3 regions of the Pseudomonas azotoformans genome follow, and region 2 is predicted to be linked to each of the others. Evidence: riboswitches for the same ligand, from Rfam matches in the RefSeq annotation. Region 2 holds a riboswitch; each other region holds the start of a gene.

Region 1 (4,274 bases), 2.5 Mb from region 2:
ATCGTCCGCGCCCTGGCCAAGCGCCCGGCCGACCGCTATCCCTCGGCGCACGCCTTTCTGGATGACCTTGAAGCGCTGCTCGGAACCACCACCGGCAGTTGGACCAGCGCCGATATCGACGATGATCGCACCGTGCTGATGCTTCCCAACCAACCCTTGAGCAGCGGCGTGACACCGTTAGCGACCGAAGCCGTGGAAACCCTCATGCCGTGGAAGTTGGCCGTGATGCCTGAGCTGGAGTCGCTGCTGTCCCACCAGATCGGCCCGCTTGCACGCTTCCTGGTGCGCAAGAGCCTCAATGGCGCCGATGACTTCGAGGGTATCTGCGCCGCATTGTTGCCGCATATTCCGTCGGAGCGCGGCCGTGAGCAGTTCACCAGCGCCAGCCAGTCGCTGTTCCAACGCCTCAACCCGCCGACTGCCGCGCCCGAGGTCGTGACTGAACCCACCGCGATTGTTCCGACCACCGAGGTGATCCATACGCCAGTCGACCCCGACTTCGCACACATGGCCGAACGCCGGCTGGCGGTGCTGATTGGTCCCATCGCCCGCATCGTGGTCAGTCGCGCCTTGCGTGCAACCTCACTGCGCCAACCCTTTGTGCAACGGTTGGCCGAGTCTATCGAGAGCGAGGCCCAGCGCCTGGCGTTCCTCAACAGCTTTGAGCCCCTGCCATGATCGACTCTCCCCTCAGCGCCTGCGGGCCCCATCGCCTGGCCTGCGCGGTCGCCTATGGGGCCAGCGATGTCGGCACGGTGCGCCAGAGCAACGAAGATAACTTTCTGGTGGAGCCCAGCCTCGGGCTGTTTGCCGTGGCTGACGGCATGGGCGGCCATGAAGCCGGCGCCCTGGCCAGTGCCGAAGCCCTGATCAGTTTGCGCCAGGCGCTCAACGCCCACCGTGTCGACCCACTGAACGACGGCAGCGACCCGGACGCCACCTGGTCGGACCCGGACATGCAAGCCGCCAGTCGCCTGCACAACGCCATCGATCAGGTGAACCAGTGCGTCTACCAGAAAAACGTGGCACGCCAGATGAGCGAAGGCAGCGGCATGGGCACCACACTCACAGGAGCATGGCGCCCGCATGCCGATGGGCCACTGTTGCTGTTTCATGTGGGTGACAGTCGTTTGTACCGCTACCGCGACGGCGAACTGAGCCTGCTGACCCGCGACCAGACCTGGTATCAGCAAGCCCTTGAGGCCGGCAAAGTCGACCGTTTACCGGCACGCAATCTGCTGTTGCAAGCTATCGGCCCGGGGCCGCGGGTAGAACCGCAAGTACGCGTGCAACCCGTGAAGCGCAACGACCTGCTGATGCTCTGCAGTGACGGCCTGCACGGTTGCGTTCCGCACCAGGAAATGGCTCAGGTACTCGCCGCTGCCAGCCGCGACACGCTGGAGACTGCCTGCCAACGGCTGATCCACCTCACCCGCGAATACGCCGGGCGCGACAATGTCACGGTGCTGCTCGCCTGGTTCGACGGCTGAATCGCCTTATGGCAACTTGAACGCCTCATCCACCGGCACGCGATAGCCGGTGGCCAGGCGGTTGGTTTCGTTGGCCATGCCGACCACCGCTTGCAACTCGCCGAACATCTCGTCGGTCATCCCCGCCTTGCGCGCTGCTGCCGTGTGGGAGGCGATGCAATACGGGCAATTATTGGTCACGCTGACAGCCACATAGAGCAGTTCCTTGGTCAGTGGATCCAATGCCCCCGGCGCCATGATTTCCTTGAGGCTTTCCCAGGTCCGGCGCAGGGTCGGTGGGTGGGCGGCCAGGCACTTCCAGAAGTTGTTGACCCGATCGACCTGGCGCGTGTGCATGATGTCGTCATAGACCGCGCGCACTTCTGGGCTGGCATCGGCGTATTCGGTGAGGTGTTGAGTCATGGGATGTCCAAGGCGGAGGGTGAGTGTTCTGGAATACCGCGCCGCCCCATTGCTGGCAAGTGAAGCCGGTGAATCCTGAATGACGGAGTTGACGAACGGTCATGCGAATGTTCAGATGCCGGCCTGTTTCAGGTGCCCCCTGCCGCCGTGCTTGGGGTGAAACGGGAAACCGGTACGCTCTTTTGAGCCAGTCCGGTGCTGCCCCCGCAACGGTATTCGCGTGACCCCTTCGACACACCACTGTGGCCTGCGTGCCATGGGAAGGTGAAGGGTTCCATACGCGAGAGCCCGGAGACCGGCCTGGAATTTCTGTTAGGCAAACTCCTGCGGTGGGCGGGCATGGGCCGGTATCGGCGTGTGCGCGATGCCTTCTCCTGCGTGCTTCTGCGAAGATACTTTCGAGAAGACTATGATTCGACGTTCCCTGATCCCTTTGTTCGGCTCGCTGTTCAGCCCCCTGTTGCTGGCCGACGACAACACCCTGGTGCTCAACCAGCAGATCGTCTCCGCCCCTTCCGTGGAATCCACCACCGTCGCCGCCATGGCCCAGTACGGCAGCAAAGTGGAGATCGTCACCCGCGAACAGATCGAACGCGCCGGCCCCGCCGCCGACGTGACGCGGGTGATGCAGATGTTCATCCCCGGCCTGTATGTGGCGCCGAAAAACGGCCCGTTCGACTACGGCACCTATTCCCTGCTGGGCGGGCGCAACGATGACACATTGATCCTGCTCGACGGCGTGCGCCTGAACAACCGTCTGTATGGCGGCCTCTACCTCGACACGCTGCCAGCCAACGCCATCGAGCGTATCGAAGTGCTCAAGGGCGGCCAGAGCCTGTTGTTCGGCACCCAGGCGGTGTCGGGGGTCATCAACATCGTCACGCGCAGCCCGCAGACCCGCGAGGCGTCCGGTGAAGTGAACCTGGGAGTCGATACCTTCGGCGGCACCACCGGCGATGCGCGGGTGGAGAAGATCTTCACCAACGGCTGGGGCGACCTTGGCCTGCTGGCGTATGTCAGCCGCAACGCCTCCGAGGGCTACCAGCCGTTTCGCAACAGCGACTACAGCGGCCGCGTCAGCGACAAAAAGCGCTCGTACGAAGTGACCACCTTCGGCGCCAAGGCCACCCAGGCGTTTGGCGATGACTCGCGCCTGGAACTGTTCTACCAATATGCCGATGCCAACCTTGATTTCGCACGGCCGGTGAACAACTACAAGACCACCAACGACCGTGTGCAACAGATCGCCACGGCGACTTTCGAACAGGCGATCAACGAGCGCCTGAGTTATTTCATCAAGGGTCATATCAACGACTGGGACACACGCTACACGCGGATCGACAACACCGCCGACGGGGGTCGTAAGGTACGTAACAACAACGACTACTGGGGCTTCACTGACTGGGGTGTACAAGCCGAGGGCAAGGCCGAGTTGCCAGGCGGCCATGTGCTGGTGGTGGGCAGCGACAACCAGTGGTTCAAGGGCCAGGACGATGTACTGGTGATCGACGACAACAAGGCCCAGGCCCACGCGCTGTATACGCAACTGCGACCGCAGATCGACGCGCTGCCCAACTGGCACCCCAGCGTGGGCGTGCGGCATGAAGCCATGAGCGGCGGCGACAGTGCCACCGTCGGCATGCTCACCTCGCTCTATGATCTCAACGACCACTGGGCCCTGCGTGGCCAATACGGTACGGCCTACAAACTGCCCAACGCCGAACAGCTGTTCGTCAACGAGCCGGGCGACGAGATCGGTAACCGCAATCTCAAGCCGGAGAAAAGCCGCAACGCCGAACTGGGGATCGACTACAAGGGACTGCTGGGCGAGCGCGACTTCAGCGCCAGCGTCACGCTGTTCAAACGCAAAATCACTGACTTGATCACGCTCGACGATGTGCAATGGGTCAACGGCCAGGGCCAGCTCCAGATGCGTGGCTTCGAGGCCGACGCCAAGCTCGCGCTCAACGACCAGTGGAGCCTGCAGGCCGACATGACGCGCAACCTCACCGAGTCCCGCACCGGCGTCACCATCAACGACATTCCGAGTTTCTTTGCCCGTTCACGGATCGGTTTCGAATCGGAAAACCGCTTATGGGGCGCAGGTACTGCGATCCGCTACATTCGCGACATCACCAGCTCGAAAAACGTCGAATACGGCCACTACTCCGTGGTAGACGCCGATGCCTATCGCTACCTCGACGCCGCCCACCAACACCGCCTGAGCCTGCTGGTGGAAAACTTGTTCGACCGCGACTACGTCACCAGCCGCGCCAGCAACGTCGACAACCTCGGCCGCCCGTTCACATCCGAGGTGCGTTACACGTATCGCTTCTGATGACTGAGATCACCAAAATCGACGGGGTGGACTTCCATCCCGAC
Region 2 (4,274 bases):
GAGCAGTACGAGCTGGTGTGCCTGGACGATCTGCAAGCCATCGCCGGCAAGGCGGAGTGGGAAGAGGCGCTGTTCCACCTGTTCAACCGCTTGCGTGACAGCGGTCGGCGCCTGCTGATTGCTGCGTCCACCTCGCCACGCGAGTTACCGATCAAGCTGGCCGACCTCAAGTCGCGCATGACCCTGGCACTGATCTTCCAGATGCGCCCGCTGTCCGACGAAGACAAATTGCGTGCCTTGCAATTGCGTGCCTCCCGTCGCGGCCTGCACCTCACCGACGAGGTGGGGCATTTCATCCTCACCCGCGGCACGCGCAGCATGAGCGCGTTGTTCGACCTGCTTGAACAGCTCGACCAAGCCTCGTTGCAGGCCCAGCGCAAGCTGACCATTCCCTTCCTGAAAGAAACCCTCGGCTGGTAGCCGGCCTGCTGTTTTCGCGGCTTTCGGCAAATTCCAGGCGCCAGAAAACCTGCGTTTGAGCCGGTTTAGCTACGCAAAAGGCAGATATAGGGTGTTAAGGGCTTAGATGTCATAGTCCAAACAAGAAGTCACATAGATCACGATTGAATTTGCAAATCGATGTGATAGAGGGCATAGTCTCGTCTTCTTTACATATCAGCCACGGTCGTGCCCATGCTAAATCGCTTCGCACCCCTCGTGCCCCTCGCACTCGTTACCCTGTTGTTTGGTTGCGCCTCCCACCCTCAACAGGTGGCAGAACAGCAAAAACCACAGGTTCAAAATCAGGCAAAATTCGTTGCTGCACAGTCTGCTTCTGTTTATGAAGAAGAGCTGGCAACGGAAAAAGAACTGGCCAATTTCAATGGCAGCAAGCCTTACCAGCTGCCCGTTCTGGCCGACAGCATCCTCGAACGCGGCATGTCCCTGATCGGTACCCGTTACCGTTTCGGCGGCACCTCTGAAGCCGGTTTCGACTGCAGCGGTTTCATCGGCTACCTGTTCCGCGAAGAAGCTGGCATGAACCTGCCACGCTCCACCCGCGAAATGATCAACGTGGATGCACCGTTGGTCGCACGCAACAACCTCAAGCCCGGTGATCTGCTTTTCTTCAGTACAGCGGGTCGTGGTCGTGTAAGCCATGCCGGTATCTACCTGGGCGATAACCAGTTTATCCACTCCAGCAGCCGTCGCAGTGGCGGTGTCCGGGTCGATAACCTGGGTGACAGCTACTGGAGCAAAACCTTCATCGAAGCCAAGCGCGCACTCGCCATGGCCCCGACGACGGTAACCGCTAGCAAGTAAACTTAAAGTGATACTTGAAGTTTGACGTGTAAGCGCTAGAATCCCTGGACATTGTTGTAATCTGTTCGCGCGAGCTTTGCTTGCGCGTTCTGGTTTTCAGCGTTCGGCAGCGAAAGCCGCATCCAGACCAGGATTGTTCTGCCCATGTCGACCTCGGCCCGCCTGATCCTTATTCTTTGCGCCGCGCTGCTCAGCGCCTGCGCAAGCCGCCCGCCGCCCGCGCCTGTGGCCGTCAAGCCCAAGCCGGTGTTCAACTACTCCACCCAGAATTTCTCGCCTGCGGCCGAAGATGTGCTCTTCCGCGCGCTGGGGCCTGGTCGGCACGCCTTATCGTTGGGGTGGCAACACACCGGACTCCGGGTTTGATTGCAGCGGCCTGATCGGGTTTGTCTTCCGCGATGCTGCCGGCATCTCCCTGCCGCGTACCACCCGCGAACTGATCGTGATGCGCGCCCAGGATGTCAGCGAGCAGAATCTGCAGACCGGCGACTTGTTGTTCTTCGCTACAGGCGGCGGTTCACAGGTCAGCCACGCCGGGATCTACGTCGGCGAAGGCCGCTTTGTGCATGCACCGCAAACCGGCGGTACGGTGAAGCTGGACACCTTGTCCAAGGCGTATTGGCAGAATGCCTACCTGAGTGCCAAGCGCGTGTTGCCGGGCAACCTGGCGCGTAATCCGTAAGAAGCAGCGGCAAGTTTCAAGCTTCAAGCTGCAAGGAGGGGATACCTGCTTGCAGCTATCTGCTTGAAGCTTGCAGCTCGCCCCTCAACCTACTACCCTTCGCCGCTTGTTCCAGGTGCTCTGTGACCCATGGGTCGACGGAGTGAAACAGGGAAGCCGGTGAGTGAGCGCACTTGTACACAGTGTCGCCGCGATTCCGGCGCTGCCCCCGCAACGGTAAATGAGTCAAGACGCTGCCTTTTGCCACTGTATCGCTCGCGATATGGGAAGGCGCAGCGTCGGTCTGCGCCTCTATAAGGCGCGCGCCACTCATGAGCCCGGAGACCGGCCTGCAACATCCAACAGCATCACGGTGGGCGATGCTTGGCTGTCTGTTTTTTCTTTTTCCTGCCCGCCGTTTTTGTTCAGCCCCAACGGAGAGCTGCCATGACCGATTCCCCCGACCGCGACGAACGCCACCTGGCGCGCATGCTGCGCAAAAAAGCCGTGATCGATGAACGCATCGCCAATTCCCCCAACGAGTGCGGCCTGCTGCTGGTGTTGACCGGCAACGGCAAAGGCAAGAGCAGCTCCGCGTTCGGCATGCTGGCCCGTGCCATGGGCCACGGCATGCAGTGCGGTGTGGTGCAGTTCATCAAGGGGCGCAACAGTACGGGTGAAGAGTTGTTCTTCCGCCGTTTCCCCGAGCAAGTACGTTTCCACGTCATGGGCGAAGGCTTCACCTGGGAAACCCAGGATCGCCAGCGCGACATCGCCGCCGCCGAAGCCGCCTGGGCGGTTTCCCGCGAGTTGCTGCAGGACCCTTCCATCGGCCTGGTCGTACTGGATGAGCTGAACATCGCCCTCAAGCATGGCTACCTCGACCTGGACCAGGTACTCAGCGACCTGCAAGCCCGCCCGCCGATGCAACACGTGGTGGTCACCGGCCGTGGCGCCAAGCCTGAACTGATCGAAATGGGCGACACCGTCACCGAAATGGGCATGCTCAAGCACGCGTTCCAGGCCGGTATCAAGGCACAGAAGGGCGTCGAACTTTGAATCAGCCCCGTCATTGCCCGGCCGTCCTGATCGCCGCACCGGCGTCCGGCCAGGGCAAAACCACCGTCACCGCCGCATTGGCCCGCTTGCACCGCAACCTGGGGCGCAAGGTGCGCGTGTTCAAATGCGGCCCGGACTTCCTCGACCCGATGATCCACGAACGCGCCAGCGGTGCACCGGTGTATCAATTGGATATGTGGATGGTGGGCGAGCAGGAAAGTCGCCGCTTGCTGTGGGAAGCGGCGGGGGAGGCGGACCTGATCCTGATCGAAGGCGTGATGGGTCTGTTCGACGGCACGCCGTCCAGCGCCGACCTGGCGCGACACTTTGGTGTGCCGGTGCTTGGTGTGATCGACGGCACCGCCATGGCCCAGACCTTTGGCGCGTTAGCCCTGGGTCTGGCGCTTTATCAGCCGGACTTGCCGTTCGCCGGCGTGCTGGCCAACCGCGTCGGCACCCTGCGCCATGCACAATTGCTTGAAGGCAGCCTTACCGAAGGCCTGCGTTGGTACGGCGCGTTGTCTCGCGAGACCAGTATCGAGCTGCCTAGCCGTCACCTGGGTTTGGTGCAGGCAAGCGAACTGAATGACCTTGATGTACGCCTGGATGCCGCCGCTCAAGCGCTGGGCAGCAGTTGCGAAGTCGCCTTGCCGCCGCCGGTCACCTTTGCCGCGCCTGAAGTGATCGACGCCGAGCCACTGCTTAACGGCGTGCGCATCGCCGTGGCCCGCGACGAAGCCTTCGCGTTCACCTACGGCGCCAGCCTTGACCTGTTGCGGGCAATGGGCGCTGAGCTGAAGTTCTTCTCGCCGATCCACGATCTCCAATTGCCGGACGCCGATAGCCTCTACCTGCCCGGTGGTTACCCGGAACTGCACCACCAGGCACTGTCGCAAAATACCCCGATGCTCGACGCCATCCGCGCTCATCATGCCGCCGGCAAACCGCTGCTCGCCGAATGCGGCGGCATGCTCTACCTGCTGGACTCGCTGACCGATGTCGACGGCACTCGCGCCGAACTGGTCGGCCTGCTGCAAGGCGATGCGGTGATGCAGAAGAAGCTCGCGGCCTTGGCGCTGCAAAATGTCGAATTGCCCGAAGGCACACTGCGCGGCCATACCTATCACCACTCGCTGACCACCACCGAATGGCAGCCGATTGCCCGTGGCCTGAGCCCCAATGGCGGGCGCGGTGCCGAGGCGGTTTATCGGCAGGGGCGGATGACGGCGTCCTACGTACACTTCTATTTCCCCTCGAATCCCCAGGCGGTGGCCGCATTGTTCGCGCCCGA
Region 3 (4,274 bases), 320 kb from region 2:
CTTGAGCAAGGTGGATTTGCCGGAGCCGTTCGGCCCGACGATACCGAGGGTTTCGCCCGGCTGAACGTCCAGATGAATGTCGCTCAGCAACTGCGCCTCGCGCACTTTGAAACCCAATCCTGTGCAGCTCAGCACGGTCATCGCGCATTCCTCCGACCAATGAGGATCAGCGCAAACACCGGCGCACCGACCAGCGCCGTGACCACGCCGACCGGAATCACCTGGCCCTTGATCAAGGTGCGCGACAACACATCCGCCGCAATCAAGAACAACGCGCCACCCAACGCACTGGCCGGCAGCAAGCGCGAATGCCCGGTGCCAAGCAACAGGCGCACGGCGTGGGGAATCACCAGCCCCACAAACCCGATGGAGCCGACAATCGACACCATCACCGCCGTCACCAACGCCGCGCAGCCCACCAGCACGAACTGCACCCGGCGCACCGGAATACCGAGGGACGCCGCCGAGTCGCTGCCGAAGGTAAACGCATCCAGGGCGCGACGGTGCCACAGGCACACCGCCAAGCCTGCGACCGCCACCGGCACCGCCAGCCACACCGAAGGCCAGCGCACGCCACTGAGGTTACCGAGCAACCAGAACATGATGCCGCGTGCCTGCTCGGAACTGGCGGATTTGGTGATCAGGAACGCGGTGAGCGCATTGAACAGCTGCGACCCGGCAATGCCCGCCAGGATGATCTGGCCGGTGCCACTGGCCGAACCGCTGGCGCGCGCGAGCAGGATCACCAGCGCAAACGCGGCCATGGCGCCGACAAACGCGCCCGCCGACAACGAGATCAAACCGCCGCCCACGCCCATCAACGCCACCAGCACCGCGCCGGTCGAGGCGCCGGCGCTGATGCCCAACAGGTACGGATCGGCCAGCGGGTTGCGCAACAGCGATTGCAATATCACGCCGCAGGTCGCCAGCCCAGCACCACACGCGGCGGCGACCAGGGTACGGGTGAGGCGGTAGTTCCACACCACGCCTTCGTCGATGGGGTCGAGCACGTAGCCGGCCGCCCACAGTTTGTTGGCGAGGACTTGAAGTACCACCTGCGGCGAGATGGCGGTTTCGCCGATGGCGACGCCAGCCAATACAGCAGCCAGCAGCAGGGCCAGGGCGAGTAGGGTTCGGATCATTTGGACAGGTCGTAGCCGTCGATGGCCGTGGCCAGTTGTTCAAGCCCGTCGAACGTACGGATGCTGGCTTGCAGCGCCAGCGCGTCGAGGATGATGATGCGGTTGTTTTTCACCGCGTCCATGTTGCGGGTCACCGGGTCGCTGCGCAGGAAGGCGAGTTTCTTTTCATGGTCATCGGCGGGGTAGCGGCGGCGGTCCATGCGCGCGATCACCAGCACGGTCGGGTTGGCCTTGGCGAGGGTTTCCCAGCCGACGGCGGGCCACTCTTCGTCCGACTGCACGACGTTATGCAAACCGAGGGTTTCCAGCATGAATTGCGGAATGCCCTTGTGGCCGGCCACATAGGGGTCGCTGGTCATCTCGGAACTGGAGAACCACACCAACGCGCTGGCTTGCTTGAGGCCCTTGCTTTGCACGGTGGCAACGGATTTGGCCAGGCGCGCCTTGAGTTCGTCGTTCAACTGTTGGCCACGCGCCTGCACGTCGAAGATCTCGGCGAGTTGGCTGATGCTTTTATAGATCGTCTCGATGCGGAACGGCTCCAGCCGCGTGCCGTCGGCGCCCACCAGGTTGTCCTTGCCTTCGCAGTCGGAGGGCAGCAGGTAGGTGGGAATTTTCAGTTCATGGAATTGCTCGCGGGTGCCGACCACGCCTTGCGGCCCGACCACCCATTCCAGCTCGGCGGCCACCAGCTGCGGGCGCTTGGCGATCACCGCTTCGAAGCTCGGCTCGTTGTTGGCCAGGCGCTCAATGCCATCGTTCTGCGCCTTGTACTGCGGCAATACGCTGTTGAACCACAGCGAAGTGCCGACTACTTTGTCGCCCACGCCCAGGGCGTAGAGCATTTCGGTGGCGGCCTGGCCGATGGTCACGCTGCGGGCCGGGGCTTGCTGAAAGGTTAGGGTGCTGCCGCAGTTTTCCACGGTCAGCGGGTAGTGGGTGGGCGCGGCTTGGGCCAGGGCACAGAAACCCAGGCCGGTAAGCAGGGCGGTAACGCGTGGCAGCATGGGGCTATCTCCGAGTGAAGCGTGCGTGCCGTTCGGAAATACACCCTTGAACGCTGCGATAGGATAGAGGCAGGCAAGAATGTCCTTCCCGGACACCCCGCCGGTTAGTCATTGAGCTTGGGCCGGCAGGTCTCCTGACTGATGCGTCGTCGCCAGGCTCCGGCCTTCCCGGACAAGGTCCAGTGGCATCATGGAGCAGGCTCAGCACCTACAGTTGCGGGGGCAGTTCCGATTGACGCGGGTGTACCGCGCTTCGGATTCCCTATTAGTCCCGTTTGGGAACCGGCGCGGTATGGTAGTCGATCACGCGGTTGAACGGGAGGTCGTGCACTCAACGGTAGCTCTCTGGCGGTGAGGCTCCTATGATGCGCAGCCCATGGATCGCTTTATCACAAGGAATACACCGTGAAATCAGTTATCGCGCTCGTCCTTATCGCCACCCTGGCCGGTTGTGCCACTCAGGGTAAATCTGAAAAGCAGATTCTCGACGAGGCCTCCACTGCCTATGTCAAGTCGATGCCCGCCGACTCAGACAAACTGCGCTTGCACACGATGAGCATCCCTAAAAGTGGGATGTTCGGCGACACCCTGGCGATTTCCCTGGCCGGTGACCAAAACGCGGCCAGCCTCAGGAGCGAATTGCTGAATACCAAGCGCTTGGGCGATGTGTTCTTTTTGATCATGGGGGCCGGCACCCCGGTTGATGTTGCCGTGATCGGTAAAGCCGTCGAAGGGCAGGATTTGAAGGGTTTGCAGATCTACTACTCGGGCACCGACGCACAGAAAGATCAGGTGCGTGCGGCGGTCGAGAAGTCGCAGGCGCAGTTTCATTACATCAGTGCGCAATGAGGGCGAGGGTCATAGGCGAATGTCTTCAGGCCCTCGTATCAGCGCTTCAATCCGCGTGCCGGTGGCGCGCTCTTCGTTGCTGAAGCCGTCGTAGTCGGCCAGGTTGCCGAAGCGCAGGCCGGTCAGGCGCTCTATCTGGATCACGCTGCGCTGGTAGGTCCTGAGCTGGCCGAACACCAGGTCGAGTTGGCCCAGCTCGCGGCTCTGGTCAATCATGTAGGCACTCGCGCTAGGCTTGCCGTTGTCGCTGAGGTAAGCGACCACTTTCCAGAACGCCTTGGGGATCTGTACGCCTCGGTACATTCGGTCGTCGTCGGCGAACACCGGGCCGGTAAACACCGTGGCGCGGGCTTTCCAGCGTTGGGTGTTATCGAGGATGTAGTCTTCGAGCTCCAGCCAGGTCTTCTGGTTGAACCCGCTCATCTGCGGCGAGCAGTTGGTGAAATGGAAGGTGTCGAGGTTGGCGGCTTGCGCCTCGTCGCCCCAGTTGGGGTCTTGCCGGCGGACCAGGTGGCCGCGATCCAGGCCATTGCTGGCATACAGCGCTTCGCCCACCTGCGCATCGATGGGTAAGCGGCCGTCATAGGCCCAGGCGTCGTTGCTGCGAATGATGTCGACGTGCTGACCACCATCGATGTTGACGCCCACATACAGCGCAAGCCGCTTGGCGCGTGACATCGTGATCGAGAAGTGCGTGTAGTCCAGGCGCTTCTGTGCATCCTCCGCCAAGGCCTCTTCCACCGTGGGCCAGGGCACCCCGAAGCTGCCGAGAAAGTCCTCGGCGTAGCCGCGCCGGCCCTTCAAGTCTTTGGCGGGGGTGACGCGTGGCGTCGCCGCCCGTGCCTCCAACAACGTGGGGCTCGGTGCGATCAACGGGCGCAGGTCAGCGAGCCTGGGGCGGTATGCAAGGTCGATTTTGGTTTTACGTGCTGGCATCGGTCAGTCCTCCTTGGATAAACACGACTGCAACATAGGTTAATGACAATTGATGACATGCGTTAACCCCTGGGGACTATCCTGAATCGATGACCCGAACGTTTTCACCTGCCAGCTGGAGCCAGCCCATGTGTGTTCGTCAGCCGCATCGCCATCCGATTTTCTGCCTGATCCCGCCCTATATGCTCGACCAGATCGCGCGCAACGGCGACAAAGCGCAACGTGAGGTCGCCTTGCGCACCCGCGCCAAAGACACAACCTTCCGCTCGTTGCGCATGGTCGCCGAACCTGCCAAAGGACCGGCGCACATGGCCCTGGCCATGGGCGCCGATAAGCGCCG

The links. Region 2 has a riboswitch for cobalamin ahead of cobO (cob(I)yrinic acid a,c-diamide adenosyltransferase). Riboswitches for the same ligand answer to the same signal wherever they lie in the genome.
Region 1: it holds a riboswitch for cobalamin, as region 2 does, so the genes downstream of both, AYR47_RS17925 (TonB-dependent receptor plug domain-containing protein) here and cobO (cob(I)yrinic acid a,c-diamide adenosyltransferase) in region 2, are expected to answer to the same signal.
Region 3: it holds a riboswitch for cobalamin, as region 2 does, so the genes downstream of both, AYR47_RS27665 (ABC transporter substrate-binding protein) here and cobO (cob(I)yrinic acid a,c-diamide adenosyltransferase) in region 2, are expected to answer to the same signal.

What each region holds. Positions count from the first base shown of each region.
Region 1 covers NZ_CP014546.1:3,826,416-3,830,689, reverse strand. The annotation lists gene AYR47_RS17940 (serine/threonine-protein kinase) at 1-678, shown strand, start outside; gene AYR47_RS17935 (PP2C family protein-serine/threonine phosphatase) at 675-1,490, shown strand; gene AYR47_RS17930 (carboxymuconolactone decarboxylase family protein) at 1,497-1,892, opposite strand; cobalamin riboswitch at 2,006-2,210, shown strand; gene AYR47_RS17925 (TonB-dependent receptor plug domain-containing protein) at 2,302-4,230, shown strand; gene AYR47_RS17920 ((2Fe-2S) ferredoxin domain-containing protein) at 4,230-4,274, shown strand, end outside.
Region 2 covers NZ_CP014546.1:6,345,252-6,349,525, reverse strand. The annotation lists gene hda (DnaA regulatory inactivator Hda) at 1-420, shown strand, start outside; gene AYR47_RS29160 (C40 family peptidase) at 634-1,263, shown strand; gene AYR47_RS33085 (hypothetical protein) at 1,299-1,517, opposite strand; partial or broken gene AYR47_RS29155 (C40 family peptidase) at 1,489-1,945, shown strand; cobalamin riboswitch at 2,042-2,292, shown strand; gene cobO (cob(I)yrinic acid a,c-diamide adenosyltransferase) at 2,372-2,983, shown strand; gene AYR47_RS29145 (cobyrinate a,c-diamide synthase) at 2,980-4,274, shown strand, end outside.
Region 3 covers NZ_CP014546.1:6,025,357-6,029,630, reverse strand. The annotation lists gene AYR47_RS27675 (ABC transporter ATP-binding protein) at 1-141, opposite strand, end outside; gene AYR47_RS27670 (FecCD family ABC transporter permease) at 138-1,142, opposite strand; gene AYR47_RS27665 (ABC transporter substrate-binding protein) at 1,139-2,149, opposite strand; cobalamin riboswitch at 2,257-2,451, opposite strand; gene AYR47_RS27660 (hypothetical protein) at 2,555-2,998, shown strand; gene AYR47_RS27655 (DNA/RNA non-specific endonuclease) at 3,008-3,934, opposite strand; gene AYR47_RS27650 (M4 family metallopeptidase) at 4,063-4,274, shown strand, end outside.